DNA from 2 places in the Virgibacillus sp. Bac332 genome. Region 1 is predicted to be linked to the other one. Evidence: a T-box and tRNA genes for the amino acid it is inferred to sense, from the RefSeq annotation. Region 1 holds a T-box; the other holds one or more tRNA genes.
What was found. A T-box is a leader RNA that pairs with one kind of tRNA and senses whether it is charged. The one in region 1 lies ahead of proS (proline--tRNA ligase), so its partner is inferred to be a tRNA-Pro.

Region 1 (15,418 bases):
GCATATCGTTGTTTTAGGTGCTGGTGCGTTAGGAGGTTATTTTGGATTACGTTTTCAAGAGGCAGGAGCTAAGGTAACTTTTCTTGTGCGAGAACAGAAGGCGATACAACTGAAAGAACAAGGTGCAATGATTCATAGTATACATGGGGATTATGAAACCCATGATGCAACGATTGTTACAGATCCACAGCAGATAGAAGATCCAGAAGTAGTTTTGATAAGTGTGAAGGGCTATCACTTACAAGGTGCTATGAAGCAATTACGTGTCCTAGTAAATAAAGGAGCGTATATTCTTCCAGTATTAAATGGAATAGAGCATCTGGCTAAATTACAAAATGAACTTGGAAAAGCATCCATACTTGGGGGACTTTCATTTATCATTGCAACATTAAATGACAAGGGGCATGTGGAGCATTCAAGCGATTTCCACGAGCTCATATATGGAGCACTTGAGCCTGAACAAGAGGCAATTTGTTCTAAATTGGATAAGCTTAGTAATTCTGCTAACATGACTGGGAAGAACAGTAATAACATATTGCTTGAGCTATGGAAGAAATATATGTTTATAAATGCTTTTTCAGGTGTTACAGCTGTAGTAGATTTACCTATTGGTATGATTAGGCAACATAATGAGACCTTTCATATTATGCTACACTTGTTAAGTGAAATGAAGACCTTAGCTAATATCTATGACGTTCCAATTACTGAACAAGATGTTAAAGAAGCTTGGGATAAATTAAATAACTTACATGATCAGGCTACATCTTCGATGCATCAGGATCGTAGAAAAGGACTGACACTAGAATTGGATCACCTCCATGGTGGAGCACTTCGGTTGGCAGGAGCTAAAGGCATTGACCTTCCCTATACAAGGGCTGTTTATGGTATGCTACAACCATTTGAAAATCTAACATAAAAGTGGAGGAATCAAATTGTCTACATTGACTATTGTAATCATCGCTTGCGTTATCGTAGTCGCGATTGTTTTAGTTCTATCATTGGTAACCATTTCAAAAGGGTATGCGTATAAGCATAAGGTTGATCCGTTACCAAATGAGAGAGAGAGCAAGCAAGAATTAGAGAAGCAAAAGGGAGAGTAATAATAAAATGAAGTATGCAACCATCGGCACAAGTTGGATTACAGACGCGTTTATTGAAGCAGCTGATCAATCGAAATCTGCTCAGCTAGCTTCTGTTTATTCGAGGACTGCTTCAGCAGCCAAAGCCTTTGCTCATAAGCATGGGATTGAATGTAGCTATTCATCTATGGAGGAAATGTTAAATTCAGATGCAGACTTTGTTTATGTTGCATCCCCAAATCGTATGCATCCAGAACATATAAAGCTGTGTATAAAAAAGAGGAAGCATGTATTTTGTGAAAAACCAATGGTATATACGGTTAAGCAGTTAGAAGAACTGCAACGATTAGCTAAGGAACATGATGTGTTTATATTTGAAGGATTTCGCCACTTATTTTCCCCCAACTATGATATTTTAAAGAATAAACTCTCACACGTAGGTAAAATACGCAGTGCAATGCTGCAATATGTTAAGTATTCATCACGTTATGATGTTTTTAAAGAAGGTACGATTCCTAATGTGTTTGCAAAAGAGTTTGCAGGTGGGGCTTTGATGGATTTAGGTGTATATCCTTTAAGTATGGCTGTTGATTTATTTGGGCAGCCGAATGATGCCGCTTATTTTCCAGTTTTATTAGCTAATGGAATCGATGGAAGTGGTACGATCGTGCTAACATATGAAGATTTTAATGTAACCATTTTATGCTCTAAGATTGCAGATGCCACTATCCCCTCTGAAATTCATGGGGAAGAGGGAACATTAACAATGAATCAAATTGCACCTATTGAAAAACTACAGTTTTACAATAGAACGAATTCAGAAACAAACGAGCTTGCTGTAGAGCAAATGACTGCTGACATGATATATGAAATCCAAGCATTTATTAAGATGGTTAGTGATAATAACACGGCATTATATGAGAAGTGTTTAGAAAGAAGTCGCTATATTGCCGAAATAACAGAAAAACTAAGGAGAGATTCCGGCATTCACTTTCCTGGTGAATAAAACACATTGTGTCCCGTATATAACTGGCAGTAAGCCCCCCACATTTCAAGCAATAAAGCGAAACCAATATGAATAAGTGGGTGATCAACTGCCAGTAAATGTTCAATTGGTTCAAAGACTATTAGGTCATACCCATTGCTAACAATCAGTGAGAGATAACAAAACTCCCACTGATTGTAGCCCATGCTGTTCTTTTGTCTCAGTTTCGTTATTTTTGAAAGTAAAAAAAGCAGTTGACTACTTATTTGAGTTGGCTGTAACTATTCCATTTATTTCGTTTGTGGCAACGATTTGTTCTTGTTCCTAATCAACCTTTGGTCGAACTCCTTGTTGAAGCTGATTTATACTTAAACCAAAAGTCATTTGCAAGTGTGGATAGTCTTTGAAATTATTCCAGTCACCACCCCATTCAAATCCCAATTCTTTAGCGATTGCTGCTACTTCATACCAATCCGATTGATTGTTACCATTCCCATCGTATTGAATATCCCATATTATTTTTCCTGTATCATTTTCAAGAGCAAAATCAATGGCTAGTCCATAATTGTGATAGGATTCACCACCCTTTGCATAGGTAACAATATTCCCTTTGCGTGTTCGTCCCTGTTCATATAGTCGATTCTGCTCCTTAAAGGAGCGTACTTCCTCCGTAATGACGACATCAATATTTTTTTTCGCAGCTCTTTCAATCAGCCTGTTTTTATTCGCTTCTACTGTTGGATGTAAGTTAGATGGTAAAGGATCACCTTTATCTGATTCAGAATATTTTCCATTGTTATGATGATAGACTTGAAATAATATAACTAGGCATAGAATGATAATTATCCAAGGAAGTAATATTTGTTGTAATTTTTTCATGCTGACTGTACTCCTCATGTTTTAATGCACACAAATCTTAATCGCTATGAACGAAGGACACCAGATTTTAATTTTAGATTATGAATATTTTTTTATCCATTTTTTACGTTATAATGAGTAAAAACCAGAAAGGTGGATTTCATGATTACCGCTCTTGTTTCTATTATTGGCTATCTAGCAGGCTGTCTACATGGTTCGCAGCTTGTAAGCATGTATAAAAAGGTAGATATAAAGAATGCCGGTGTGAAAAATGCTGGAGCCTCTAACACAACCATTTTACTTGGCTGGAAGTATGGTGTTTTAGTTGCACTTATTGATATTTTTAAGGCTACATTTGCCATAGTGCTTGTATTATACATTTTAAATGAAAATGGCATTACTGGTAAAGAACAGACGTTGCTCATATATATATCGGCTTTATTTATTATTCTAGGTCATAATTACCCACTAACAATGAAATTTAGTGGTGGTAAGGGAACGGCATCGTTAGTTGGAATCCTACTCGCCATTGATTGGAAAATAGCTATTATAGGCATTGGAATTTTGCTCATATTTACAATTGCAACAGATTATTTAGTGGTTGGTGTATTATGTATGTATGTTTCCTTTTTAATTACAACATATGTATTTTTTGGTCCAGAACCAACATCTATCGTCGTTTTTTTATCTGTTTTAAGTATAGCGAAACATTTGGATAATTACCGACGTATAATTAATAAGGAAGAAACAAGACTATCAAGTATGTTTTCAAAAAAGTAAATGACGTTGGAGGATGATGGGATGCTAGATATAATTATTTGGATTTTAATTAGTGCATTATTTTTTCTAAGTTTTGTAGGAGTGATATTTCCTATCATTCCTTCTGTACTTGTACTATGGGGTGGGTTTCTTTTATACCAGTTTGTCATAGACCCAAATGAATTAACCATGTCCTTTTGGATAGGAATGGCCTTGATCACCATTGTACTGATCGCTGCAGACATCATTGCAAATAGTTACTTTGTAAAAAAATATGGAGGAAGTAAATGGGGAGAGCGTGGGGCAGCCATAGCAGTTATCGTTGGTTCATTTATTATTCCGCCATTTGGTGTTTTAATCGTTCCATTTCTAACCGTGTTTATTATTGAATCGCTTCAACAAAGGACTACACAAGAAGCCTTCCGTGCTTCGTTTGGTTCACTTATGGGATTCCTTGGCGGGGCTTTTGCTAAAGTAGTTATACAATTTGTAATGATTATTTGGTTCTTCGTTGTTATTTTATTTTAGAGAGGTAGATGTATGTGAAGAAAGCATTAATTAACATTGATTACACGAATGATTTTGTTGCCAATGATGGAAAACTAACGTGTGGTGAGCCAGGTCAAGCGATAGAATCAAAAGTCGTATCACTTACCAATGAATTTATTGAAGCAGGGGATTATGTTGTATTCGCTATCGATGCGCATGAAGCTGCAGACAGTAATCACCCGGAATTTTCCTTATTTCCTACCCATAATATCATAGGGACCTCTGGAAGAGAGCTTTATGGTAGGTTGGCAGAGGTATATCAAAAAAATAAGGAAAAGCACAATGTTTATTTTATTGATAAGACAAGGTATAGTGCCTTTGCTGGCACAGATCTAGAGATAAAGTTACGTGAACGAGCTATTGATGAACTCCATATTATTGGGGTATGTACAGATATATGCGTATTACATACAGCTGTTGATGCTTATAATAAAGGATTTAAGATGGTTATTCATCAGGATGCAGTAGCTAGCTTTAATTCAACAGGCCATGAGTGGGCTTTAGGGCATTTTGAACACACGTTGGGAAGTACGATCATATAAGAACGGAAATAACTTAATAGACAGAGGGGAAAGAGAGAGTTGTGAGATCCCAGAGCCCCATATATAAAAGCAAAATATACGAGCAAGAGGTCCTCCTATTAACACATGTAGTTTAGTAGCTATAGAACCAGTGTTTAGGGGGGAATATTGATTAAAGATAATATCTGTTTCTAGCTTAGCAGGTTATGAACAAAAACTTGCTGGGTATAGCTGATGCCAATTAACATTCCAAACAATAAACTACTCTAGCTTTGAAAATATCCATAGACTCCTTAAAAAGAAGAATGATTTTTTGCTTGAAAGTTAAGAAAGTATAAAATCAGTGCAATGACTGCGTTAAGCCAAGTAGTTATTTTGAAATGTTTGATGTATATTGGCAATGCTCCGACTAATTACTTCGCTTTCCGCGGGCACGGCCTCAACTAACTTTGCAAAGAAGAACACGTTGCAAAGTGGATTTTCGGCTCGCGCTAATCCCGCAGGAGTCTACGTAATTAGTCTCCGCTATGAGAAGGTGCAACAATTCTTGTCATAAGTAATAGGTTGACTTTTTTTACAATGGGTAAAGTGAAAATCGCTATCCGTGAGTATAAAAGCAGCTGTGTTACTTCATGCTAGCGTTGTAGAGCCTGATATAGCGAAGGCCGGCCACTTCAACTCCTGTGGGAAATGTTTGACCTGAAGATCCACTTTTTTGAGCGGGTTTTGCTAAAAAAGTTAGCTGAAGGACAAACCCCACGGAAAGGGAAGTGGGCAGCCGGAGTGGTGGTCAAGCAGTAGCTATTATTCCATAATAGCTACTAGAGGAAGCGTAAATCTGAGCATGTAGTGATAAGGACGGAGCGAATTTTGCTCAGTTTTTCTAATCCTGCTTCTTAGATGAAAAAGCATCAATAGGACTCATCAGACACCTTACCAGTGGGAAGCGAAGTATATTTCCAGAGCTACTTACACGCACAATTATTTCTAGCTGTGCGTTTTTTCTTTGCAACATACGTTTGTCCTCGTATCATTTTATAGCTGTAAGAATATATGTTTGAACGCTATCGAGCTTTTTTATCGTGAACGAGCTGGAAACGATTTGACGTTGGAGCAAACATATTCTCCGTATTTTCCTTATGGTTTATGGTACGTTTACTTTTGTATTTTTTAGCAGTAACCCCGATTTTAGCCTGTTGAACTTCCTTAATACCATTAATGATTAGTTGCATAGCAAAGATGCTTAACATAAAGGCAAGTAGGGGAAAGAGAATAAGCCAATATTGTCCACTTTTAAATGAATGTACAGTATTCCCAATTACTCCAGACCACTCGTTCGTAAGTGATTTAGGAGGCTCATTGAACATTGCCGAGCCCATAATTGTCCCGCCAAAAAATAGATCCAACATACCTAAGTGGATAAAAATAAATAAGACTTGAATAAATTGTTGCCCAAATAGAATCGTTAGTTTAGGAAATAGATGTGGCATCACGTGATGTCGCAATATATGGAATCTGCTTCCACCAAGAACACTCGCACTCGTAATAAATTCTTGCTGGAGTATGTTAGTTATATCTTTCCCTATCAGCACCGTTGTTAATGGAATAACTAGAACGGTCAAAATAATGATTTCGATAAGAATGCGTTCAGAAATCGTGTAGGATGGCTCCATTTCCCACCCTAATTGAAGAATGGGTTTCAACAAAATATAAGCAATTAATGTAAGTGGTAGAAAGTGAATAGAATCTACTATTTTAGATAACCAGCTTTGTTTACGTTTACTTATTGAAAAAGCAAACAAAATTCCACCACATAAACCGATAGCAACTCGAAGAAAAGCAATTAAAAAGCCAAAAACTAGTGTATATTTTGCTCCAATAATTAACTGATCCAGCAAATCAAATCCCTCTTTATCAGAACCCAATAAAAACGGATGACCAGGTGGATGTGGTGGAGTACTTTTTATTGTAGTACCATCTTCCTCGTAAAATATGTTTGCCTGATCAACATGATTATCCGTAATAATGGAATAGCCAATACTACCACCAATGGTTAGAATAAAGAACAGGCACCCTATTGCAAATTTATAGTTTTTTAGTTGCCTCCTTAGTGAAGCTATTGGAATTCGAGGTAGCAGCTTTTTCCAATGGATTATCTTTATATGTTTCATTACACAGCTAATTGGCTGAAAGGAAGGTATTTTTGCTAAGCCATGCGATTCAAATGTCGTTGATTCATCAACCCAAAGGTCAATTAGCTGAAAGGTAATAAAAAAAGGTGTAAATAGCAGGATAAGTGACACAGCTATGGTCATTGGTGAAAAGCTTTCGATAATGTAAAAGGTAAGCCCATTCACATTAAATATTCTCTCAATGATAAACTGACTCGAGAGTGTTGCCCAAATAATTAGCTTGGATTGGTGAAAAGCACTTGGTAGGATGTTTCTAAACACATGACGAATTAGTATAACGGTTTTGGACAGCCCTTTACTTTTTAAAAACCGTACATAGTCCTTTGAAAACTCTTCCTCAATTAAAAATAGTAGAATTTTGAAAAGAAAGATCATCGGTAAGATAGACAAGGTTATAATTGGTCCAGCGTAGGCACGGTCGTCCATGTAGGAGCCTAATGTAAAAAGTGAGACACCAGTCTTGTTATATATATAAATAACTAGCATTTGTAACAGGACAACGAAAACAAGATCAGGGATCGTTTCTAGAAATTCGAGAAACTGCTTAATACCCTGTACAACCTGTTTTGGTAGGGAGTTGACAAAGAAGGCAAGTATAAATGCGATCGCAAAAGCGGTACATATAGCACTAAACAAAATACTCATGGAGTATGTAAATGGGACCCATAACGTCTTTAAAATGGGAAATTCGCCTATGGAACCTTCTATTTGATAAGTCCATGACCCTGGTTGAATAAAATTGCCAAGGAACTTCCATAGATCATGGAAATAGAGAATGATATTAGTAATATCCCCTTTAGCAAAAAACTGTGGAAACACACTAATGCAAAGTATTCCTATAATACCGAGAAGATAAAATAACGTTACTTTTATGACTACTTTCACAATAAAACACATCTCTTCAGAAAATGGTAAGTATTTTAACAATTATGATGATATGTTAAGTATAGGTCGAAAAATTCAGCTTGTAAAGCGTTGAGCTATTCCCTACTAGAAGGGAAAATGAATATAGAATGGCTCACGCTCTAATCATCTCTCTCTTGACTTTATGAACTGCAAACTATATAGTAAAGTTACATATTTGAAGCAAGGATGGAGAATAGTATAATCTAGGTTGTCTTTTTTAGAGAGGAAATGGTTGCTGCAAATTTCTAAAGACAAAGATTAGAACCTGCTCCTGAGTTCGTCACCGGAGAGTGTGTATCACACTGTAAGGTGTACGCGGGTAAGTCCCGTTATCAATGCAGAGTGTGCAATAGTTCCTATTGTAAACAAGGGTGGTACCACCAACCTCGGTCCCTTATTGGATGGAGGATTTTTTGTGTTTTAAAATAGGTATTTGAATATAAATAATTAACTTATATAATGAGGTGTTTGCTTTGGGAAAGAAAAATAAGCAGTTTGTGGAAAAAATCACTGCAATGGAGGACGATTTTGCCCAGTGGTATACTGATGTTGTTAAGCAAGCAGAGCTAGTGGATTATGGTCAAGTACGAGGAACGATGATTATTAAACCATATGGTTATGCTATCTGGGAAAACGTAAAAAATGAGCTAGATAAAAAATTAAAAGAGACAGGTCATACAAATGTTGCTTTCCCATTATTTATTCCGGAAAGCTTACTTCAGAAGGAAAAGGACCATGTTGAAGGCTTTGCACCAGAAGTAGCTTGGGTTACGCATGGCGGAGAAGAAGAATTAGCAGAGCGTTTGGCGGTCCGCCCAACCTCCGAAGTGCTATTCTGTGATTATTACTCAAAAAATATCCATTCCTATCGCGATTTACCCAAACTATATAATCAATGGGGAAATGTGGTGCGTTGGGAAAAGACAACACGACCATTTTTACGTTCGTCGGAATTTCATTGGCAGGAAGGTCATACTGCACATGCGACAGATGAAGATGCTGCTAAAGAAACAAACCAAATGCTAGGCATTTATGCAGATGTAGTAGAGAACTATTTAGCGATCCCTGTACTGCGTGGGAAAAAGACAGACAAAGAAAAATTTGCAGGCGCAAAATATACATTAACGATCGAAAGCATGATGCATGACGGTAAAGCTTTACAATCTGGGACATCACATCATTTCGGCTCTGGTTTCGCTGAAGCCTTTGATATTACCTATCTTGATGAAAATGGGGAAAGCCAATTTGTTCATCAAACTTCATGGGGGCTTTCAACAAGAATTATGGGAGCATTAATTATGGTGCATGGTGATAATCGTGGTTTGGTGATCCCACCACGTATTGCGCCTACGCAAGCAATGATCGTTCCAATTGCTCAACATAAAGAAGGAGTACTAGATAAAGCGTATAATCTTCGAGATCAATTGAAAAATTTGATACGTGTTGAGATTGACGGTAGTGATAAAATGCCTGGCTGGAAATTTAATGAATATGAAATGAAGGGTATTCCGGTACGAATTGAAATGGGGCCTAAGGATATTGAAAAAGAGCAGGTAGTTCTTGTACGTCGTGACACAGGAGAAAAAGAATTTGTTTCATTATCTGAGCTTGAACAGCGATTACCTGCATTATTAGAGGAAATTCAGCTTCATTTATATAATAATGCCAAGAAACATCGAGATGAAAAAACAACAGTAGTGACAAATATGGAAGAGTTCGCAAAAACATTGAACGATAACCCTGGGTTTATCAAAGCAATGTGGTGTGGCGATCAAGCATGTGAAGAGAAAATCAAAGAGGATACACTTGCAACTTCTCGCTGTATTCCTTTTGAACAAGAACAAGTTTCTGATACATGTGTATGTTGTGGAAAAGCAGCAAAAGAATTAGTTTATTGGGCAAAAGCTTATTAATGATAAGCGTTAAAACATAAGTTTTTATCACAAGGGCGCAACTTTGCGCTCTTTTTTGTAAGTTAAGAAAGTATAAAATCAGTGTAATGACTGCGTTAAGCCAAGTAGTATTTTGAAATGTTTGATGTATATTGGCAATGCTCCGACTAATTACTTCGCTTTCCGCGGGCGCGGCCTCAACTAACTTTGCAAAGAAGAACACGTTGCAAAGTGGATTTTCGGCTCGCGCTAATCCCGCAGGAGTCTACGTAATTAGTCTCCGCTATGAGAAGGTGCAACAATTCTTGTCATAAGTAATAGGTTGACTTTTTTTACAATGGGTAAAGTGAAAATCGCTATCCGTGAGTATAAAAGCAGCTGTGTTACTTCATGCTAGCGTTGTAGAGCCTGATAATAGCGAAGGCCGGCCACTTCAACTCCTGTGGGAAATGTTTGACCTGAAGATCCACTTTTTTGAGCGGGTTTTGCTAAAAAAGTTAGCTGAAGGACAAACCCCACGGAAAGGGAAGTGGGCAGCCGGAGTGGCGGTCAAGCAGTAGCTATTATTCCATAATAGCTACTAGAGAAAGCGTAAATCTGAGCATTTAGTGATAAGGACTGAGCGAATTTTGCTCAGTTTTTCTAGTATACATGGGGATTAATAAGAAGCAATTGATGAATAGTGTGTGACAAACGTTTATATGTTAGTGCCCTTTAGATAAAGTAATAGGATTGGCATAAAATAACTATTGCATGAGTATACACAATATGTTATAAATATACATATTAATTAATAAATATGCATACAGGTGGGAAGCAAAATGAATGATCCATTATTTGAAAATATAACTAAAATTCATGGAGATTTATGTGAGATCAGCCGTTATCTATATGAACATCCTGAATTAGGGGACCGAGAGTATAAATCTATGAAACAATTAACAGATTTATTAGTCAGCCATGATTTTACTATTGAGACGGGTACAGCTGGTAGACCAACCGCTTTTAAAGCTGTATTTAATGGTGAGAAGCCTGGACCTGTTATTGCCTACTTAGCAGAGTATGACGCCTTACCAGAGGTAGGACACGGATGTGGTCATAATTTAATTGGAACAATGAGTGTAGGTGCAGGAATTATTCTTAGCAAGCAGGTAGCTGAAATTGGTGGGAGCGTTGTCGTTCTTGGTACACCAGCTGAAGAAACAAACGGAGCAAAGGTTCCTATGAGTGAGCAAGGTATTTTTAATGAGATCGATGTAGCAATGATGGTCCATCCAGGTGATCAATCGTATGAAAGTGGTGATTCACTGGCAATGGATGCTATTCAGTTTGCTTACTTTGGGAAATCCTCCCATGCTGCTGCTTCTCCTGAAAAAGGAATAAATGCTTTAGACAGTGTGATTCAACTATTCAATGGGATTAATGCATTACGTGAACATTTACCTGACGATGTACGAATTCATGGGATTATTGCTGAGGGAGGTAGTGCAGCAAATGTGGTACCAGATAAGGCTGTCGCTCAGTTCTATATTCGAGCAAAAGAGCGAGCTGTATTAAATGATGTCGTAACAAAAGTTATGAACATTGCTAATGCGGCTGCCATGATGACAGGTGCCAGATTAGAATCATCTAATTATGAACTCAGCTACGACAATATGATAACAAACAAGCAATTGTCTAACGTTTTCTCAAAGCATTTACAAGATATATCCGGTGTACCTGTACTTCCAGCGAAGCAGAGTTATGGATCCATTGACATGGGAAATGTTAGTCATGTCGTTCCAGCAATTCATCCTTATATCGGGTTGGATGAGCCTGGCTTAGTTGCACATACGAAGGAATTTGCTGATAAGACAATTACAGCAAAAGGGCAGCAAGTTATTGCGGATGGTGCATTAGCATTGGCTAGGACTGGCTATGAGGTCATTACAGACTCTGTCTTGTTAAAAGCAATACAAACAGAATTTCATAAATAATAACAACAGATAAAGAAAATGGGGCGAAAAACATGAAAAAAACAATAGGTATCATTTTTCTTTCTACAATAATCGTAGGTTTGTTATCAGCTTGTGGTAGTAGTGAAGATTCCACATCAAATAATTCAAAGTCTGCTGATGAGGAGGTATTGAAAATGGCAACCTCAGCTGATTTTCCTCCTTTTGAATCACGAGATCCACAAGGTAATTTTGAAGGATTCGATATTGACTTAGCGCATCTGATTGCTGATGAATTAGGGTATGAATTACAAATCGAAGATATGAAATTTGATGGATTAATTGGTGCATTACAGGCTAATAGAGTAGATATGGTTATGTCAGGGATGAGTGCTACAGAAGAACGTAAAAAAAATGTTGATTTCTCTACAGAATATCATCACTCTGGGGAAAGCTTCTTGACAGGTGCTGAATCCAATATTAAAAGCCTTGATGATTTAAAAGAAAAAACAATTGGTGTGCAGTTAGGTACGATTCAAGAAGAGGGAGCAGAAATCTTAGCAGATAAATACGATTTTGAAGTTAAAAAAGTGGATAATGCTGGTTTACTTGTACAGGAATTGAATTCGAATCGAATTGATGTTGGGTATATGGATAAAACGGTTGCCAAGGGTTATATCAACGAGCAAGGATTAAAAGGGTTTGATGATCCAACGACAAGCTCGCCTGGAATGGGCATTGCTTTCCCGAAAGGAAATGGACTTGTGGATGATGTGAATGATGTATTAAAAAAATTAGAGGAAGATGGAAAAATAAAAGAATTGGAAGAAAAATGGCTGTCAGATATGGAGTAGGCTAACGTCTATTCAATTAACCATAAGTTACAGCAAACGTTTCTATTTTGTACAAGATGCATGTAGGTAGCACGTTAGTAGTATTTGTAATTGGATAAACATCGTGGTTATCTCGATAATCGATTATTAGGATTTGCTGCCAACTACACTCTGTAATAACAACGAGAGAAAAGCGAGGTGATAAGGCATGAATTTGGATTTCAGCCAAATCGTGCCTTATATTCCTTTTATACTAGAAGGAATATGGGCTACATTAAAATTTGTTAGTGTTTCCATTGTGATAGGTTTTATCTTAGGTACAGTATTGTCATTATGTAAAATTACAAACATCCCTGTACTAAAATGGGTAGCGGATGCTTATACATCGATATTCCGCGGAACTCCCCTCATATTACAGCTTATGATTATCTATTATGCTGTACCACAATTAACTGGTTATAATATATCTGCATTTCTATCTGCTGTGTTAGCTTTTGGGCTGAATTCTGCTGCTTATATCTCAGAAATTATTCGTGGTGGTATCCTTGCAATTGATAAAGGACAGACGGAAGCTGCTGAGGCTTTAGGCGTTCCGTATAAGCCAATGATGTTAAATATTATCTTACCACAAGCTTTTAAAAATATACTGCCTGCAATGATGAATGAGTTTATCACGTTAACAAAGGAATCAGCACTTGTTTCTACAATTGGTTACTTAGATATTATGCGAAGAGCACAAATTGCTGGCGCAGATTTATACCGGAATTTTGAAGCATTATTATTTGCTGGACTAATTTATTGGGTAATGGTTTATATACTTACTTTACTAGGTAGATTGATAGAACGGAGGCTTCGTCAAAGTGATTAAAGCAAAGAATCTTACAAAAGTATTTGATAAAAATATAGTCTTAGATCAAATTTCTACAACCATTCATCAAGGAGAAGTTGTAACGATTATTGGTCCATCTGGTTCGGGAAAATCAACATTTTTGCGCTGTCTAAATTTATTGGAAGACCCAACGGAGGGGCAAATATATATAAAAGAAAAAGAGATTACGAAGCTTAAAACAAATAAATTAGAAATTCGTAAAAACATCGGGATGGTTTTTCAACATTTTCATTTATTTCCACATATGACGGTGTTAGATAACGTTAGTTATGCACCGCAAAAGGTGAAGGGTGTAGAAAAACGAGAGGCAGAAGCAGTTGCAAGAAAGTTATTAGCTAAGGTAGGGTTAACAGATAAAGAGAATACCTATCCGAATCGATTATCTGGTGGGCAGAAGCAGCGAGTGGCAATTGCTAGAGCTTTAGCAATGGAGCCAGAAATTATGTTGTTTGATGAACCTACCTCCGCATTAGATCCTGAAATGGTTAAAGAAGTACTAGATGTAATGAAGGATTTAGCAAAGACAGGGATGACGATGGTAATTGTGACACATGAAATGAATTTTGCGAAGGAAGTGGGCGATCGTGTGCTATTTTTAGATAACGGTAAGCTGGTAGAGGAGGCGGTACCGTCCGTTTTCTTTGACAAGCCTACTACAGATCGTGCGAAGGTTTTCCTAGAAAAAGTACTTTAAAAGAAGATATGGACATAAGTGTATGTTAGATAATAAAAGTCGAACAATCATTCGATACGTTTTGGTACCAACCCCGGGGAAGTTAGAGTGAAAAATCTAACTTCTGGGTGTAACCACCAATTCGTTCTTATTCGCCTAGTGAGGTTTCATGTACAATATGCACAGTCTCTGCGGATCTATAAAATATGCTGGGCTAGCTCTGATATTATCAATCCGAAAATGTCATTTAGTCGGATGACGAGGTCGAATTTCCTAATAGAGGGAATCTGGAGCTTGTATCTATTTAAAGTTGTACATAAAAAAAGATGGTTATCCTTGTAAAGCTACCTCAATATCTGTTTTGATCTGTTCTGGTTTTGTTTGTGGAGCATATCGATTAATTACTTCCCCTTGTTTGTTTACTAAGAACTTGGTGAAATTCCATTTGATCTGTTTCGTAAGAAAACCTTTAGCCTCTTCTGTTAAATAGTTAAAAAGGGGATGGGCATTTTCACCTTTAACATCAACCTTACTAAACATTGGAAAGGTAACTCCATAATTAATCTGGCAGAATTCCGAGATTTCTCCTTCTGTTCCTGGATCCTGATTATTAAACTGATTGCAAGGAAATCCAAGTACTTGAAATCCTTGATCCTTGTAAGCATTGTATACGTTTTGTAATCCTTCGAGCTGTGGAGTAAATCCACATTTGCTTGCTGTATTTACAATTAACAATACCTCACCTCGGTAATCGCTTAATGACTTTTCTTTACCACCTATCATTTTAGCTTGAAATTCATAGACACTCATAAAAAAGCCTCCTTTTAAAAAAAGGATAGCAAGTTGATGTGGGCATGTCAAAGCGGGGATTACATAGTTTTCCCCACAAAGAATAGCTTCCTAACACCAAATGTTTCTCTTTAATAGGGGGTGAATCGCTTTTGAAGATAGGAAGATTTTCTTTATTATGGAGAATATCATTATTAAAAAACTTAACAATAAGCACGCCCGATTAGAAAGATAGCGACTGGAGTGAGTCAACGGAGATAAAGGAATCACGGTGAGCTTGTAAACCGATAATGACTTAGATTAGGGCAATTCGTGAAGTCACCTCGTTTCTGGGCGCTGAGTTGGACGTGGCTCAATATGTTCATATTTATCACATAGTCAAATTTTATAATTTCCTAGACTACAAAAAAGCCCCCAATTGTTCATATGACAACAATCAGGGGCTGAATGAAAATGTTAAATTTCTTGCTTTAATGTTTCACCTAGTTTTTGCAAGCGTTCTTCTACCTCTTCTTGTGATAGCTCATGTTCTTTTACATACAAGTTCCGAGGGCTAACA
Region 2 (15,418 bases), 590 kb from region 1:
TTCGACTCCATGATCCTAGCATATTCCAAAACACCAAAGGAACGATAAATTCTATCCTCCATTTTGTCACTTGATTGCTCCATTAATTGTTTTCTAGCATATCTTTCATGCTCTATGAGCTGTTTTACGACACTTTGTAAATCCTCCACAATATCTTCTTCTGATTTTCCAAGTGTAATTTGATTAGATATTTGAAAAATATTACCTTGCGCTTCACTACCTTCTCCATAAATACCGCGGACTACAAGCCCTAACTGATTAATGGCAGGTATCATACGATTTATTTGTTTTGTTAAAACAAGAGCTGGTAGATGCATCATGACAGATGCACGCATCCCAGTACCTACATTAGTAGGGCAGCTCGTAAGGTATCCTCTTGTTTCATCAAAGGCATAATTAATTTTTTCTTCTAACCAATCATCAAATTCAAATGCCTTTTGCAACGCCTTAGATAATTGAAATCCTGGAAAGTACAGTTGCAAACGAATATGATCTTCCTCGTTGATCATCAAGGACACCTGTTCATTCTCAGAAATAAGTGTTGCAGCTGACTCTGAGTGCTTTGCCAATAATGGGCTGATTAAATGTTTTTCTACTAATACGCGTTTCTCAACTGCTGATAAGTCCCGGATAGAAATAAAGGAAATATTCTTATACTCGCTAAATGACTGATTTTCATATTTCTCTTTAAAGAAATTCCTTATTTCTTCTAATTGATTTGGCTCAGCAAGAATTGGATAAGCAATATTTGCAAAGTTCCTTGCAAGGCGAATACGACTACTTAGTACAATATCGCTATCTGGTCCTTCCTCCCTCATCCAAGGGCTAATAGCCTTATTCATAAATTGCTGTAGTGTCATGTATGATCACCTGCTCCCGAATCATCTTGCGCATGATTTAACGCTTTAATTTTATCTCTTATTTTAGCAGCCTCTTCAAATTCCTCATTCTCCACCAGCGTTTTTAGTTTTACTTTTAATTCTTCTGCTTGCTTCTTCTTATGCAAATCCCCACCTTGGCGTTTAGGGATTTTTCCGCTATGCTTTGTATTACCAGCATGTACTCGTCGGAAAATAGGGTCCAGACGATGATTAAACGTTTCGTAGCAAAGCGCACATCCAAATTTCCCTATTTGTTTGAATTCCGAGAAGGTCATTTCACATTTAGGACACTGTAGCTCTTTTACTTGCTGATAGGCTGACCCTTGAGGTCCCGCCATATTTGATGTATCAAAGTTAAAGAGCCCAGAAAGTAAATTATGCAATGAATATCCATCTTCTGGATATGTCAAATATCCTTTTTCTTTTGCACAAACTTTACATACATGCACTTCCATCTTTTGTCCCTGAATCAATTGTGTAAAGTGCAGTGTAGCAGGTCGTTCATGACATTCCTGGCATTCCATTTGCATTCCCCCCTACTTATTCAAATACTTTAGCGTATTCAGCATCGTTGTAAGTATGCGCGCACGAATTTCATCTCGTAACGGCAATTGAAATGCGAGTGTATTTCTATCAATAGCACTCAGCATAATTTTTGCTTCGCGTTCTGTAATAAGATTTTCTTCCAATAGCCTTTCTAACACATCGACAGATTTTTGTTGAGAAACTGTTGGATTAATCATTTCAATTATTTCATTGATTAATTCTGATTTATCTTGATGAATTACTCGCATAATACGAATATATCCACCACCACCACGTTTACTCTCCACTATATATCCTTTTTCCACAGTAAAGCGCGTATTAATCACATAATTTATCTGTGAGGGGACACATTGAAATTGATCAGCGATCTCGCTTCGTTTAATTTCAATCACATTTTTTCCTTTAGCCTGAAGTATCTGTTTTAAATAATTTTCTATCACATCTGAAATATTACTCATATGCCCACCCCCTTTTTAGCTGCATCCTTTGACTTTGACTATCTTTGACTTTACCTTTATTATACGTCAAAATCGAGAAGATGCAAATACCTTGTTCTATGTTTATTCTAGACAAAAATCACCATTACGAAACCTATGAATGAACGAGATCTCTATCATTTCTTCTATTAAAAAAAGAACCTTACACCATATTATATGTTGTAAAGTTCTTCTAGCAGCCCCATTTACTTAAGCTCAGATATATTTTTCACATGATCTACTTTAGAAATTTCCTCAAATAAAGAAATTCGATCTAGATCTGGCTTTCTTTCTATTTTAATAAAAATATTTCGCAAGTCGTTTTCTATTTTAATAATCTCTACTTTTTTTATGGTTAAATCGAATTTTTCCAACGCTGAAACAAGCTCATTCACCTTTAGATCGGGTAAGGTGACAATCTCAATTAAGTGGGAAGTCCCCCCCTTTGTAAATAGTCGCTCAAAATTATTAAGAAAAATTAAACTTAGTAAAATGATAAATGTCGTAAAAACAGCAGCTGCGTACATGCCGGCACCAACCACAAGCCCTATACCAGCAACTGTCCATATGGAAGCAGCAGTTGTTAAACCGCGAATTGCGCCACCATAAACAATAATTGTTCCTGCTCCCAGAAAACCTATCCCGCTTATTACATAGGATGGTATTCTCGCAGGATCGAATCGAACGTTATCATACTCCATAAATGACTCAAATCCAAATAAGGAAAGTAGCATCATTAAACAGGCTCCGACCCCAACTAAGATATGTGTGCGAAAACCGGCTGAATGATTCTTTACTTCTCTTTCAAATCCAATTAACCCAGAAAGAACTAACGCAATTAATACACGTAACATAATAAGATAAAAATGATCACCCAATAATTCGTCTAAAAAAGCTTGCAATTTTCGCACCCCCCTGTCCATTTTTCCCTTCATTTTACATGAATCTAAATAAAAGGTATAGTGGCATCTTTTTATATTTTTCTCTTATATATATGATTAAACCTTGCTATTTATCATAATACTACTGGCCAAATATTTTACATAAGAACAAATGGAGCGAGTCAACGGAGGTAAAGGAATCACGGTGAGCTTGCGAGCCGATGATGACTTAGATTAGGGTTATTCGTGAAGTTACCTTGTTTCTGGGTGCTAGAGCCGGGTGGACGCGGCTCAACACGCCCATATTTATACACAGGATCAAATTTAATTAACTCCTAGACTACAAAAAAGACTGAGTAAAAAAATTCACTCAGTCTTCCTTCTTGTTCGCCTGGCGGCGTCCTACTCTTGCAGGGGCAAAGCCCCAACTACCATCGGCGCTGGAGAGCTTAACTTCTGTGTTCGGCATGGGAACAGGTGTGACCTCTCCGCTATTGCTACCAGACCTAAAGGATGTAGATCGTTCTGTGTTGTTTCAGAACGTCCTTCTTCTTAAGGACAAGTTATATTATATGCAGTTTCCTGAGAAAATGCAAGGATTTTTTTGTACCCTAAAAACTAAATAAGAGATCATTCAACGACAACCAAAAGAAGTTAGTTAAGTCCTCGATCGATTAGTATCCGTCAGCTCCACGTGTCACCACGCTTCCACCTCGAACCTATCAACCTCATCATCTCTGAGGGATCTTACTCACTTGAAGTGATGGGAAGTCTCATCTTGAGGGGGGCTTCATGCTTAGATGCTTTCAGCACTTATCCCTGCCACACGTAGCTACCCAGCTATGCTCCTGGCGGAACAACTGGTACACCAGCGGTGTGTCCATCCCGGTCCTCTCGTACTAAGGACAGCTCCTCTCAAACTTCCAACGCCCACGACGGATAGGGACCGAACTGTCTCACGACGTTCTGAACCCAGCTCGCGTACCGCTTTAATGGGCGAACAGCCCAACCCTTGGGACCGACTACAGCCCCAGGATGCGATGAGCCGACATCGAGGTGCCAAACCTCCCCGTCGATGTGAACTCTTGGGGGAGATAAGCCTGTTATCCCCGGGGTAGCTTTTATCCGTTGAGCGATGGCCCTTCCATGCGGAACCACCGGATCACTAAGCCCGACTTTCGTCCCTGCTCGACTTGTAGGTCTCGCAGTCAAGCTCCCTTCTGCCTTTACACTCTGCGAATGATTTCCAACCATTCTGAGGGAACCTTTGGGCGCCTCCGTTACCTTTTGGGAGGCGACCGCCCCAGTCAAACTGCCCGCCTGACACTGTCTCCGAACCGGATCACGGTCCTGGGTTAGAAGGTTCGTACAGCCAGGGTGGTATCCCACGGATGCCTCCACGTAAGCTAGCGCTCACGATTCGATGGCTCCCACCTATCCTGTACAAGCTGTACCAACATTCAATATCAGGCTACAGTAAAGCTCCACGGGGTCTTTCCGTCCTGTCGCGGGTAATGTGCATCTTCACACATAGTATAATTTCACCGGGTCTCTCGTTGAGACAGTGCCCAAGTCGTTGCACCTTTCGTGCGGGTCGGAACTTACCCGACAAGGAATTTCGCTACCTTAGGACCGTTATAGTTACGGCCGCCGTTTACTGGGGCTTCGGTTCTACGCTTCGCACAAAAGTGCTAACGCTTCCCCTTAACCTTCCAGCACCGGGCAGGTGTCAGCCCCTATACTTCGCCTTTCGGCTTCGCAGAGACCTGTGTTTTTGCTAAACAGTCGCTTGGGCCTATTCACTGCGGCTCCTCGGCAAAGGAGCACCCCTTCTCCCGAAGTTACGGGGTCATTTTGCCGAGTTCCTTAACGAGAGTTCTCCCGCTCACCTTAGGATTCTCTCCTCGCCTACCTGTGTCGGTTTGCGGTACGGGCACCTATGAACTCACTAGAGGCTTTTCTTGGCAGTGTGAAATCAGGAACTTCGGTACTCTATTTCCCTCCCCGTTACAGCTTGAAATCGTCGAACGGATTTGCCTATTCGACTTCCTCACTGCTTGGGCGCACACATCCATCGGTGCGCTTTCCTTATCCTTCTGCGTCCCCCCATCGTTCAAACGCTCATGAGGTGGTACAGGAATATCTACCTGTTGTCCATCGCCTACGCCTTTCGGCCTCGGCTTAGGTCCCGACTAACCCTGAGAGGACGAGCCTTCCTCAGGAAACCTTAGGCATTCGGTGAAAGAGATTCTCACTCTTTTTTCGCTACTCATACCGGCATTCTCACTTCTAAGCGCTCCACCAGTCCTCACGGTCTGACTTCACAGCACTTAGAACGCTCTCCTACCATTGTTCGTAAGAACAATCCGCAGCTTCGGTGATACGTTTAGCCCCGGTACATTTTCGGCGCAGAGTCACTCGACCAGTGAGCTATTACGCACTCTTTAAATGGTGGCTGCTTCTAAGCCAACATCCTGGTTGTCTAAGCAACTCCACATCCTTTTCCACTTAACGTATACTTTGGGACCTTAGCTGGCGGTCTGGGCTGTTTCCCTTTCGACTATGAACCTTATCACCCATAGTCTGACTCCCAAGGCAAAGTAGCTGGCATTCGGAGTTTGACTGAATTCGGTAACCCGGTGAGGGCCCCTAGTCCAATCAGTGCTCTACCTCCAGTACTCGTTCCTTGAGGCTAGCCCTAAAGCTATTTCGGAGAGAACCAGCTATCTCCGTGTTCGATTGGCATTTCACCCCTACCCACACCTCATCCCCGCATTTTTCAACATACGTGGGTTCGGGCCTCCAGTCAGTGTTACCTGACCTTCACCCTGGACATGGGTAGATCACACGGTTTCGGGTCTACGACCGCATACTATGTCGCCCTATTCAGACTCGCTTTCGCTGCGGCTCCGTGTCTTCCACTTAACCTTGCATACGATCGTAACTCGCCGGTCCATTCTACAAAAGGTACGCCGTCACCCATTAACGGGCTTCGACTACTTGTAGGCACACGGTTTCAGGTTCTCTTTCACTCCCCTCCCGGGGTGCTTTTCACCTTTCCCTCACGGTACTGGTTCACTATCGGTCACTAGGGAGTATTTAGCCTTGGGAGATGGTCCTCCCGGATTCCGACGGAATTCCACGTGTTCCGCCGTACTCAGGATCCACTCCGGAGGAAATTCTCTTTCGATTACAGGGCTCTTACCTCCTATGGCGGATCTTTCCAGATCGCTTCATCTAAAGAATTTCTTGGTAACTCCAATGGAGTGTCCTACAACCCCAGAAGGCAAGCCTTCTGGTTTGGGCTAATTCCGTTTCGCTCGCCGCTACTCAGGAAATCGCGTTTGCTTTCTCTTCCTCCGGGTACTGAGATGTTTCAGTTCCCCGGGTATGCCTCCTCTACCCTATGTATTCAGATAGAAGTACTGCTCCATTACGAACAGTGGGTTCCCCCATTCGGAAATTCCCGGATCAACGTCTACTTACGACTCCCCGGGACATATCGGTGTTAGTCCCGTCCTTCATCGGCTCCTAGTGCCAAGGCATCCACCGTGCGCCCTTATTCACTTAACTAGCTTTCTATGAATAAGCGTACTTATTTATCGCCTTAACTTTTGGTTTTCTAGCTTCCGCTCATAGCGATTAGCATGACTTCCTTCCTCTTCGTACGATAAGTCAACATCGATTCACTTACGTTTATCGTGTTTCCTTTATCTCCTGCGAGTCAGTCCAGTCTGTACATCGCTAAACATTCGCTTCCGCTTTTAGTTTGATGTCGTTGTTACTCTTATTTAGTTTTCAAGGTACAAACTTCCACAGGATGTGGTGACTTCTGCGTTCGTCACAGGACGTGACGGATCTTAACAGAAGATCCTTTCACCCTTGAGAGACATCATTTACTCTCTCAAAACTGAACCAAACAACCAAGTATGTCCTTACAAACCATTCGTAAAGAATGGTTCGCGTTCCGTAATTATCCTTAGAAAGGAGGTGATCCAGCCGCACCTTCCGATACGGCTACCTTGTTACGACTTCACCCCAATCATTGGTCCCACCTTCGGCGGCTGGCTCCAAAAGGTTACCTCACCGACTTCGGGTGTTACCAACTCTCGTGGTGTGACGGGCGGTGTGTACAAGGCCCGGGAACGTATTCACCGCGGCATGCTGATCCGCGATTACTAGCGATTCCGGCTTCATGCAGGCGAGTTGCAGCCTGCAATCCGAACTGAGAATGGTTTTATGGGATTTGCTTGACCTCGCGGCTTCGCTGCCCTTTGTTCCATCCATTGTAGCACGTGTGTAGCCCAGGTCATAAGGGGCATGATGATTTGACGTCATCCCCACCTTCCTCCGGTTTGTCACCGGCAGTCACCTTAGAGTGCCCAACTAAATGCTGGCAACTAAGATCAAGGGTTGCGCTCGTTGCGGGACTTAACCCAACATCTCACGACACGAGCTGACGACAACCATGCACCACCTGTCACTCTGTCCCCGAAGGGAACATCCTATCTCTAGGATTGGCAGAGGATGTCAAGACCTGGTAAGGTTCTTCGCGTTGCTTCGAATTAAACCACATGCTCCACCGCTTGTGCGGGCCCCCGTCAATTCTTTTGAGTTTCAGCCTTGCGGCCGTACTCCCCAGGCGGAGTGCTTAATGCGTTAACTTCAGCACTAAGGGGCGGAAACCCCCTAACACCTAGCACTCATCGTTTACGGCGTGGACTACCAGGGTATCTAATCCTGTTCGCTCCCCACGCTTTCGCACCTCAGCGTCAGTTACAGACCAGAGAGTCGCCTTCGCCACTGGTGTTCCTCCACATCTCTACGCATTTCACCGCTACACGTGGAATTCCACTCTCCTCTTCTGTACTCAAGTCCTCCAGTTTCCAATGGCCCTCCACGGTTAAGCCGTGGGCTTTCACATCAGACTTAAAGGACCGCCTGCGCGCGCTTTACGCCCAATAATTCCGGACAACGCTTGCCCCCTACGTATTACCGCGGCTGCTGGCACGTAGTTAGCCGGGGCTTTCTGGTCAGGTACCGTCAAGGTGCCGCCCTATTTGAACGGCACTTGTTCTTCCCTGACAACAGAGTTTTACGATCCGAAAACCTTCATCACTCACGCGGCGTTGCTCCGTCAGACTTTCGTCCATTGCGGAAGATTCCCTACTGCTGCCTCCCGTAGGAGTCTGGGCCGTGTCTCAGTCCCAGTGTGGCCGATCACCCTCTCAGGTCGGCTACGCATCGTCGCCTTGGTAAGCCGTTACCTTACCAACTAGCTAATGCGCCGCGGGCCCATCTGTAAGTGACAGCTAAAAGCCGCCTTTCAACTTCTCGTTATGCAACGAAAAGTATTATCCGGTATTAGCCCCGGTTTCCCGGGGTTATCCCAATCTTACAGGCAGGTTGCCCACGTGTTACTCACCCGTCCGCCGCTCGTTCCACAGGCGTCACCTCCGGAGAGGATCTGCCTGCTTCCCGCGCTCGACTTGCATGTATTAGGCACGCCGCCAGCGTTCGTCCTGAGCCAAGATCAAACTCTCCAAAAAAGTTTGTTCATAATTAACACCGTTAATTATGATGTCTTAGCTTGCTCCAGAAGTTTCCTTCTGGTTATTTTCAAGAAAAAACAGTTGCATGTTTTTCTCTTGACATACTGGTTGTTTTGTTCAGTTTTCAAAGAGCAAATATTGGTGGAGCCTAGCGGGATCGAACCGCTGACCTCCTGCGTGCAAGGCAGGCGCTCTCCCAGCTGAGCTAAGGCCCCATATAATGGTCGGGAAGACAGGATTTGAACCTGCGACCCCATGGTCCCAAACCATGTGCTCTACCAAGCTGAGCTACTTCCCGAAAAAATGGCGCGCCCGAGAGGAGTCGAACCCCTAACCTCTTGATCCGTAGTCAAACGCTCTATCCAATTGAGCTACGGGCGCTTATGGTGCCGAGGGCCGGACTCGAACCGGCACGGTGGAAACCCACCGCAGGATTTTAAGTCCTGTGCGTCTGCCAATTCCGCCACCCCGGCTTGGCTTGGAGCGGAAGACGGGATTCGAACCCGCGACCCCCACCTTGGCAAGGTGATGTTCTACCACTGAACTACTTCCGCAATACAATATATTTTTATGAATGGTGCGGGTGGAGGGAGTCGAACCCCCACGTCCGAAGACACTAGATCCTAAGTCTAGCGCGTCTGCCAGTTCCGCCACACCCGCAAAATTATATTATTATGGTGAGCCATGGAGGATTCGAACCTCCGACCCTCTGATTAAAAGTCAGATGCTCTACCGACTGAGCTAATGGCTCATAAATTTTTAATTCTAGAAGTTCTAGCGAACTAATAACTCGTACATAATTAACAAGTATAATGAAAATGGTGCCGGCCAGAGGACTTGAACCCCCAACCTACTGATTACAAGTCAGTTGCTCTACCAGTTGAGCTAGGCCGGCTTTATGGTGGAGGATGCAGGGCTCGAACCTGCGACCCCTTGCTTGTAAGGCAAGTGCTCTCCCAGCTGAGCTAATCCTCCGATGCACTATGTGCAACGCATAAATAAATTGCGTTTTGAATTAAAAATTAAGTATAATGCCTGGCGGCGTCCTACTCTTGCAGGGGCAAAGCCCCAACTACCATCGGCGCTGGAGAGCTTAACTTCTGTGTTCGGCATGGGAACAGGTGTGACCTCTCCGCTATTGCTACCAGACCTAAAGGATGTAGATCGTTCTGTGTTGTTTCAGAACGTCCTTCTTCTTAAGGACAAGTTATATTATATGCAGTTTCCTGAGAAAATGCAAGGATTTTTTTGTACCCTAAAAACTAAATAAGAGATCATTCAACGACAACCAAAAGAAGTTAGTTAAGTCCTCGATCGATTAGTATCCGTCAGCTCCACGTGTCACCACGCTTCCACCTCGAACCTATCAACCTCATCATCTCTGAGGGATCTTACTCACTTGAAGTGATGGGAAGTCTCATCTTGAGGGGGGCTTCATGCTTAGATGCTTTCAGCACTTATCCCTGCCACACGTAGCTACCCAGCTATGCTCCTGGCGGAACAACTGGTACACCAGCGGTGTGTCCATCCCGGTCCTCTCGTACTAAGGACAGCTCCTCTCAAACTTCCAACGCCCACGACGGATAGGGACCGAACTGTCTCACGACGTTCTGAACCCAGCTCGCGTACCGCTTTAATGGGCGAACAGCCCAACCCTTGGGACCGACTACAGCCCCAGGATGCGATGAGCCGACATCGAGGTGCCAAACCTCCCCGTCGATGTGAACTCTTGGGGGAGATAAGCCTGTTATCCCCGGGGTAGCTTTTATCCGTTGAGCGATGGCCCTTCCATGCGGAACCACCGGATCACTAAGCCCGACTTTCGTCCCTGCTCGACTTGTAGGTCTCGCAGTCAAGCTCCCTTCTGCCTTTACACTCTGCGAATGATTTCCAACCATTCTGAGGGAACCTTTGGGCGCCTCCGTTACCTTTTGGGAGGCGACCGCCCCAGTCAAACTGCCCGCCTGACACTGTCTCCGAACCGGATCACGGTCCTGGGTTAGAAGGTTCGTACAGCCAGGGTGGTATCCCACGGATGCCTCCACGTAAGCTAGCGCTCACGATTCGATGGCTCCCACCTATCCTGTACAAGCTGTACCAACATTCAATATCAGGCTACAGTAAAGCTCCACGGGGTCTTTCCGTCCTGTCGCGGGTAATGTGCATCTTCACACATAGTATAATTTCACCGGGTCTCTCGTTGAGACAGTGCCCAAGTCGTTGCACCTTTCGTGCGGGTCGGAACTTACCCGACAAGGAATTTCGCTACCTTAGGACCGTTATAGTTACGGCCGCCGTTTACTGGGGCTTCGGTTCTACGCTTCGCACAAAAGTGCTAACGCTTCCCCTTAACCTTCCAGCACCGGGCAGGTGTCAGCCCCTATACTTCGCCTTTCGGCTTCGCAGAGACCTGTGTTTTTGCTAAACAGTCGCTTGGGCCTATTCACTGCGGCTCCTCGGCAGAGGAGCACCCCTTCTCCCGAAGTTACGGGGTCATTTTGCCGAGTTCCTTAACGAGAGTTCTCCCGCTCACCTTAGGATTCTCTCCTCGCCTACCTGTGTCGGTTTGCGGTACGGGCACCTATGAACTCACTAGAGGCTTTTCTTGGCAGTGTGAAATCAGGAACTTCGGTACTCTATTTCCCTCCCCGTTACAGCTTGAAATCGTCGAACGGATTTGCCTATTCGACTTCCTCACTGCTTGGGCGCACACATCCATCGGTGCGCTTTCCTTATCCTTCTGCGTCCCCCCATCGTTCAAACGCTCATGAGGTGGTACAGGAATATCTACCTGTTGTCCATCGCCTACGCCTTTCGGCCTCGGCTTAGGTCCCGACTAACCCTGAGAGGACGAGCCTTCCTCAGGAAACCTTAGGCATTCGGTGAAAGAGATTCTCACTCTTTTTTCGCTACTCATACCGGCATTCTCACTTCTAAGCGCTCCACCAGTCCTCACGGTCTGACTTCACAGCACTTAGAACGCTCTCCTACCATTGTTCGTAAGAACAATCCGCAGCTTCGGTGATACGTTTAGCCCCGGTACATTTTCGGCGCAGAGTCACTCGACCAGTGAGCTATTACGCACTCTTTAAATGGTGGCTGCTTCTAAGCCAACATCCTGGTTGTCTAAGCAACTCCACATCCTTTTCCACTTAACGTATACTTTGGGACCTTAGCTGGCGGTCTGGGCTGTTTCCCTTTCGACTATGAACCTTATCACCCATAGTCTGACTCCCAAGGCAAAGTAGCTGGCATTCGGAGTTTGACTGAATTCGGTAACCCGGTGAGGGCCCCTAGTCCAATCAGTGCTCTACCTCCAGTACTCGTTCCTTGAGGCTAGCCCTAAAGCTATTTCGGAGAGAACCAGCTATCTCCGTGTTCGATTGGCATTTCACCCCTACCCACACCTCATCCCCGCATTTTTCAACATACGTGGGTTCGGGCCTCCAGTCAGTGTTACCTGACCTTCACCCTGGACATGGGTAGATCACACGGTTTCGGGTCTACGACCGCATACTATGTCGCCCTATTCAGACTCGCTTTCGCTGCGGCTCCGTGTCTTCCACTTAACCTTGCATACGATCGTAACTCGCCGGTCCATTCTACAAAAGGTACGCCGTCACCCATTAACGGGCTTCGACTACTTGTAGGCACACGGTTTCAGGTTCTCTTTCACTCCCCTCCCGGGGTGCTTTTCACCTTTCCCTCACGGTACTGGTTCACTATCGGTCACTAGGGAGTATTTAGCCTTGGGAGATGGTCCTCCCGGATTCCGACGGAATTCCACGTGTTCCGCCGTACTCAGGATCCACTCCGGAGGAAATTCTCTTTCGATTACAGGGCTCTTACCTCCTATGGCGGATCTTTCCAGATCGCTTCATCTAAAGAATTTCTTGGTAACTCCAATGGAGTGTCCTACAACCCCAGAAGGCAAGCCTTCTGGTTTGGGCTAATTCCGTTTCGCTCGCCGCTACTCAGGAAATCGCGTTTGCTTTCTCTTCCTCCGGGTACTGAGATGTTTCAGTTCCCCGGGTATGCCTCCTCTACCCTATGTATTCAGATAGAAGTACTGCTCCATTACGAACAGTGGGTTCCCCCATTCGGAAATTCCCGGATCAACGTCTACTTACGACTCCCCGGGACATATCGGTGTTAGTCCCGTCCTTCATCGGCTCCTAGTGCCAAGGCATCCACCGTGCGCCCTTATTCACTTAACTAGCTTTCTATGAATAAGCGTACTTATTTATCGCCTTAACTTTTGGTTTTCTAGCTTCCGCTCATAGCGATTAGCATGACTTCCTTCCTCTTCGTACGATAAGTCAACATCGATTCACTTACGTTTATCGTGTTTCCTTTATCTCCTGCGAGTCAGTCCAGTCTGTACATCGCTAAACATTCGCTTCCGCTTTTAGTTTGATGTCGTTGTTACTCTTATTTAGTTTTCAAGGTACAAACTTCCACAGGATGTGGTGACTTCTGCGTTCGTCACAGGACGTGACGGATCTTAACAGAAGATCCTTTCACCCTTGAGAGACATCATTTACTCTCTCAAAACTGAACCAAACAACCAAGTATGTCCTTACAAACCATTCGTAAAGAATGGTTCGCGTTCCGTAATTATCCTTAGAAAGGAGGTGATCCAGCCGCACCTTCCGATACGGCTACCTTGTTACGACTTCACCCCAATCATTGGTCCCACCTTCGGCGGCTGGCTCCAAAAGGTTACCTCACCGACTTCGGGTGTTACCAACTCTCGTGGTGTGACGGGCGGTGTGTACAAGGCCCGGGAACGTATTCACCGCGGCATGCTGATCCGCGATTACTAGCGATTCCGGCTTCATGCAGGCGAGTTGCAGCCTGCAATCCGAACTGAGAATGGTTTTATGGGATTTGCTTGACCTCGCGGCTTCGCTGCCCTTTGTTCCATCCATTGTAGCACGTGTGTAGCCCAGGTCATAAGGGGCATGATGATTTGACGTCATCCCCACCTTCCTCCGGTTTGTCACCGGCAGTCACCTTAGAGTGCCCAACTAAATGCTGGCAACTAAGATCAAGGGTTGCGCTCGTTGCGGGACTTAACCCAACATCTCACGACACGAGCTGACGACAACCATGCACCACCTGTCACTCTGTCCCCGAAGGGAACATCCTATCTCTAGGATTGGCAGAGGATGTCAAGACCTGGTAAGGTTCTTCGCGTTGCTTCGAATTAAACCACATGCTCCACCGCTTGTGCGGGCCCCCGTCAATTCTTTTGAGTTTCAGCCTTGCGGCCGTACTCCCCAGGCGGAGTGCTTAATGCGTTAACTTCAGCACTAAGGGGCGGAAACCCCCTAACACCTAGCACTCATCGTTTACGGCGTGGACTACCAGGGTATCTAATCCTGTTCGCTCCCCACGCTTTCGCACCTCAGCGTCAGTTACAGACCAGAGAGTCGCCTTCGCCACTGGTGTTCCTCCACATCTCTACGCATTTCACCGCTACACGTGGAATTCCACTCTCCTCTTCTGTACTCAAGTCCTCCAGTTTCCAATGGCCCTCCACGGTTAAGCCGTGGGCTTTCACATCAGACTTAAAGGACCGCCTGCGCGCGCTTTACGCCCAATAATTCCGGACAACGCTTGCCCCCTACGTATTACCGCGGCTGCTGGCACGTAGTTAGCCGGGGCTTTCTGGTCAGGTACCGTCAAGGTGCCGCCCTATTTGAACGGCACTTGTTCTTCCCTGACAACAGAGTTTTACGATCCGAAAACCTTCATCACTCACGCGGCGTTGCTCCGTCAGACTTTCGTCCATTGCGGAAGATTCCCTACTGCTGCCTCCCGTAGGAGTCTGGGCCGTGTCTCAGTCCCAGTGTGGCCGATCACCCTCTCAGGTCGGCTACGCATCGTCGCCTTGGTAAGCCGTTACCTTACCAACTAGCTAATGCGCCGCGGGCCCATCTGTAAGTGACAGCTAAAAGCCGCCTTTCAACTTCTCGTTATGCAACGAAAAGTATTATCCGGTATTAGCCCCGGTTTCCCGGGGTTATCCCAATCTTACAGGCAGGTTGCCCACGTGTTACTCACCCGTCCGCCGCTCGTTCCACAGGCGTCACCTCCGGAGAGGATCTGCCTGCTTCCCGCGCTCGACTTGCATGTATTAGGCACGCCGCCAGCGTTCGTCCTGAGCCAAGATCAAACTCTCCAAAAAAGTTTGTTCATAATTAACACCGTTAATTATGATGTCTTAGCTTGCTCCAGAAGTTTCCTTCTGGTTATTTTTAAGAAAAAACAGTTGCATGTTTTTCTCTTGACATACTGGTTGTTTTGTTCAGTTTTCAAAGAGCAAATTAGTTTGCTGCTTTTTCGACAGCAACTCTTTCATTATACCAGTTTGATCAACTCAAGTCAAGAACTTTTTTTACTTAACTTTTTCGCTGTTCAAATTGGCGACTTTATTAATATACCATGCAAAGCATTGAGTGTCAACACTTTTTTTATTCATTTTATGAATTGCATTGGCAGTTGCCTTGTGAAGCAACGTTATTAAATTTACCACGTTTGTAATATGAAATCAAGGGGTTTTGTAAAGAAAATAAGACAAAATATTAATTTGTACTCTTTATTAAATTCTAATATTTAAATAAGCCTATTTTAATTCGTTATCTATTATAAATAATGTACCCAATTCCAACTAAATAAAACGTGAATATCGTTTGAATTATGCTTTGTACAACGTAACCATTAAACGTTAATCTTCTATATATAGGGAGAAAAAACGCAAGCGACCGAATAGAAACGGAGCGAGTCAACGGAGATAAAGGAAGCACGGTGAGCTTGCGAGCCGATGATGATTTATCGTAAGGCGATTCGTAAAGTCACTTCGTTTCTGGGTGCGACAAATTATATACCTTCCTAAATCGAGTAGAGGGAGAAGCTAAGAACTTCTCGCCCCTCTTGCACCACCAGTACATACGGTTCCGTATACGGCGGTTCAATTTATATCTCCGTGTGTACTTTTAGATAACGGTCTAAGACAAAAGGAATACCTCTTTGCCCCACACTCGTTTCTCCTTTCCTTTCACGTGACGAAGAACACT

Region 2: it encodes a tRNA-Pro, which carries the amino acid that the T-box ahead of proS (proline--tRNA ligase) is inferred to sense. The anticodon was not compared.

What each region holds. Positions count from the first base shown of each region.
Region 1 covers NZ_CP033046.1:1,735,898-1,751,315, forward strand. Annotated here, with positions in the region: gene D9782_RS08290 (ketopantoate reductase family protein) at 1-916, shown strand, start outside; gene ytzI (YtzI protein) at 933-1,100, shown strand; gene D9782_RS08300 (Gfo/Idh/MocA family protein) at 1,108-2,085, shown strand; gene D9782_RS22825 (hypothetical protein) at 2,067-2,270, opposite strand; gene D9782_RS08305 (M15 family metallopeptidase) at 2,389-2,943, opposite strand; gene D9782_RS08310 (glycerol-3-phosphate acyltransferase) at 3,085-3,702, shown strand; gene D9782_RS08315 (DUF456 domain-containing protein) at 3,724-4,209, shown strand; gene D9782_RS08320 (cysteine hydrolase family protein) at 4,218-4,772, shown strand; gene D9782_RS08325 (ABC transporter permease subunit) at 5,816-7,828, opposite strand; T-box leader at 8,024-8,247, shown strand; gene proS (proline--tRNA ligase) at 8,323-9,762, shown strand; gene D9782_RS08335 (hypothetical protein) at 10,104-10,301, shown strand; gene D9782_RS08340 (M20 family metallopeptidase) at 10,563-11,717, shown strand; gene D9782_RS08345 (ABC transporter substrate-binding protein) at 11,750-12,529, shown strand; gene D9782_RS08350 (amino acid ABC transporter permease) at 12,717-13,376, shown strand; gene D9782_RS08355 (amino acid ABC transporter ATP-binding protein) at 13,369-14,091, shown strand; gene D9782_RS08360 (glutathione peroxidase) at 14,401-14,880, opposite strand; gene D9782_RS08365 (oxygen-dependent tRNA uridine(34) hydroxylase TrhO) at 15,316-15,418, opposite strand, start outside.
Region 2 covers NZ_CP033046.1:1,146,211-1,161,628, reverse strand. Annotated here, with positions in the region: gene D9782_RS05500 (protein-arginine kinase McsB) at 1-860, opposite strand, end outside; gene D9782_RS05495 (protein-arginine kinase activator protein McsA) at 857-1,405, opposite strand; gene D9782_RS05490 (CtsR family transcriptional regulator) at 1,418-1,885, opposite strand; gene D9782_RS05485 (MgtC/SapB family protein) at 2,110-2,757, opposite strand; rRNA gene rrf (5S ribosomal RNA) at 3,174-3,289, opposite strand; rRNA gene D9782_RS05475 (23S ribosomal RNA) at 3,439-6,357, opposite strand; rRNA gene D9782_RS05470 (16S ribosomal RNA) at 6,768-8,333, opposite strand; tRNA gene D9782_RS05465 (tRNA-Ala) at 8,476-8,551, opposite strand; tRNA gene D9782_RS05460 (tRNA-Pro) at 8,558-8,634, opposite strand; tRNA gene D9782_RS05455 (tRNA-Arg) at 8,641-8,717, opposite strand; tRNA gene D9782_RS05450 (tRNA-Leu) at 8,721-8,809, opposite strand; tRNA gene D9782_RS05445 (tRNA-Gly) at 8,816-8,890, opposite strand; tRNA gene D9782_RS05440 (tRNA-Leu) at 8,912-8,996, opposite strand; tRNA gene D9782_RS05435 (tRNA-Lys) at 9,012-9,087, opposite strand; tRNA gene D9782_RS05430 (tRNA-Thr) at 9,156-9,231, opposite strand; tRNA gene D9782_RS05425 (tRNA-Val) at 9,236-9,311, opposite strand; rRNA gene rrf (5S ribosomal RNA) at 9,370-9,485, opposite strand; rRNA gene D9782_RS05415 (23S ribosomal RNA) at 9,635-12,553, opposite strand; rRNA gene D9782_RS05410 (16S ribosomal RNA) at 12,964-14,529, opposite strand.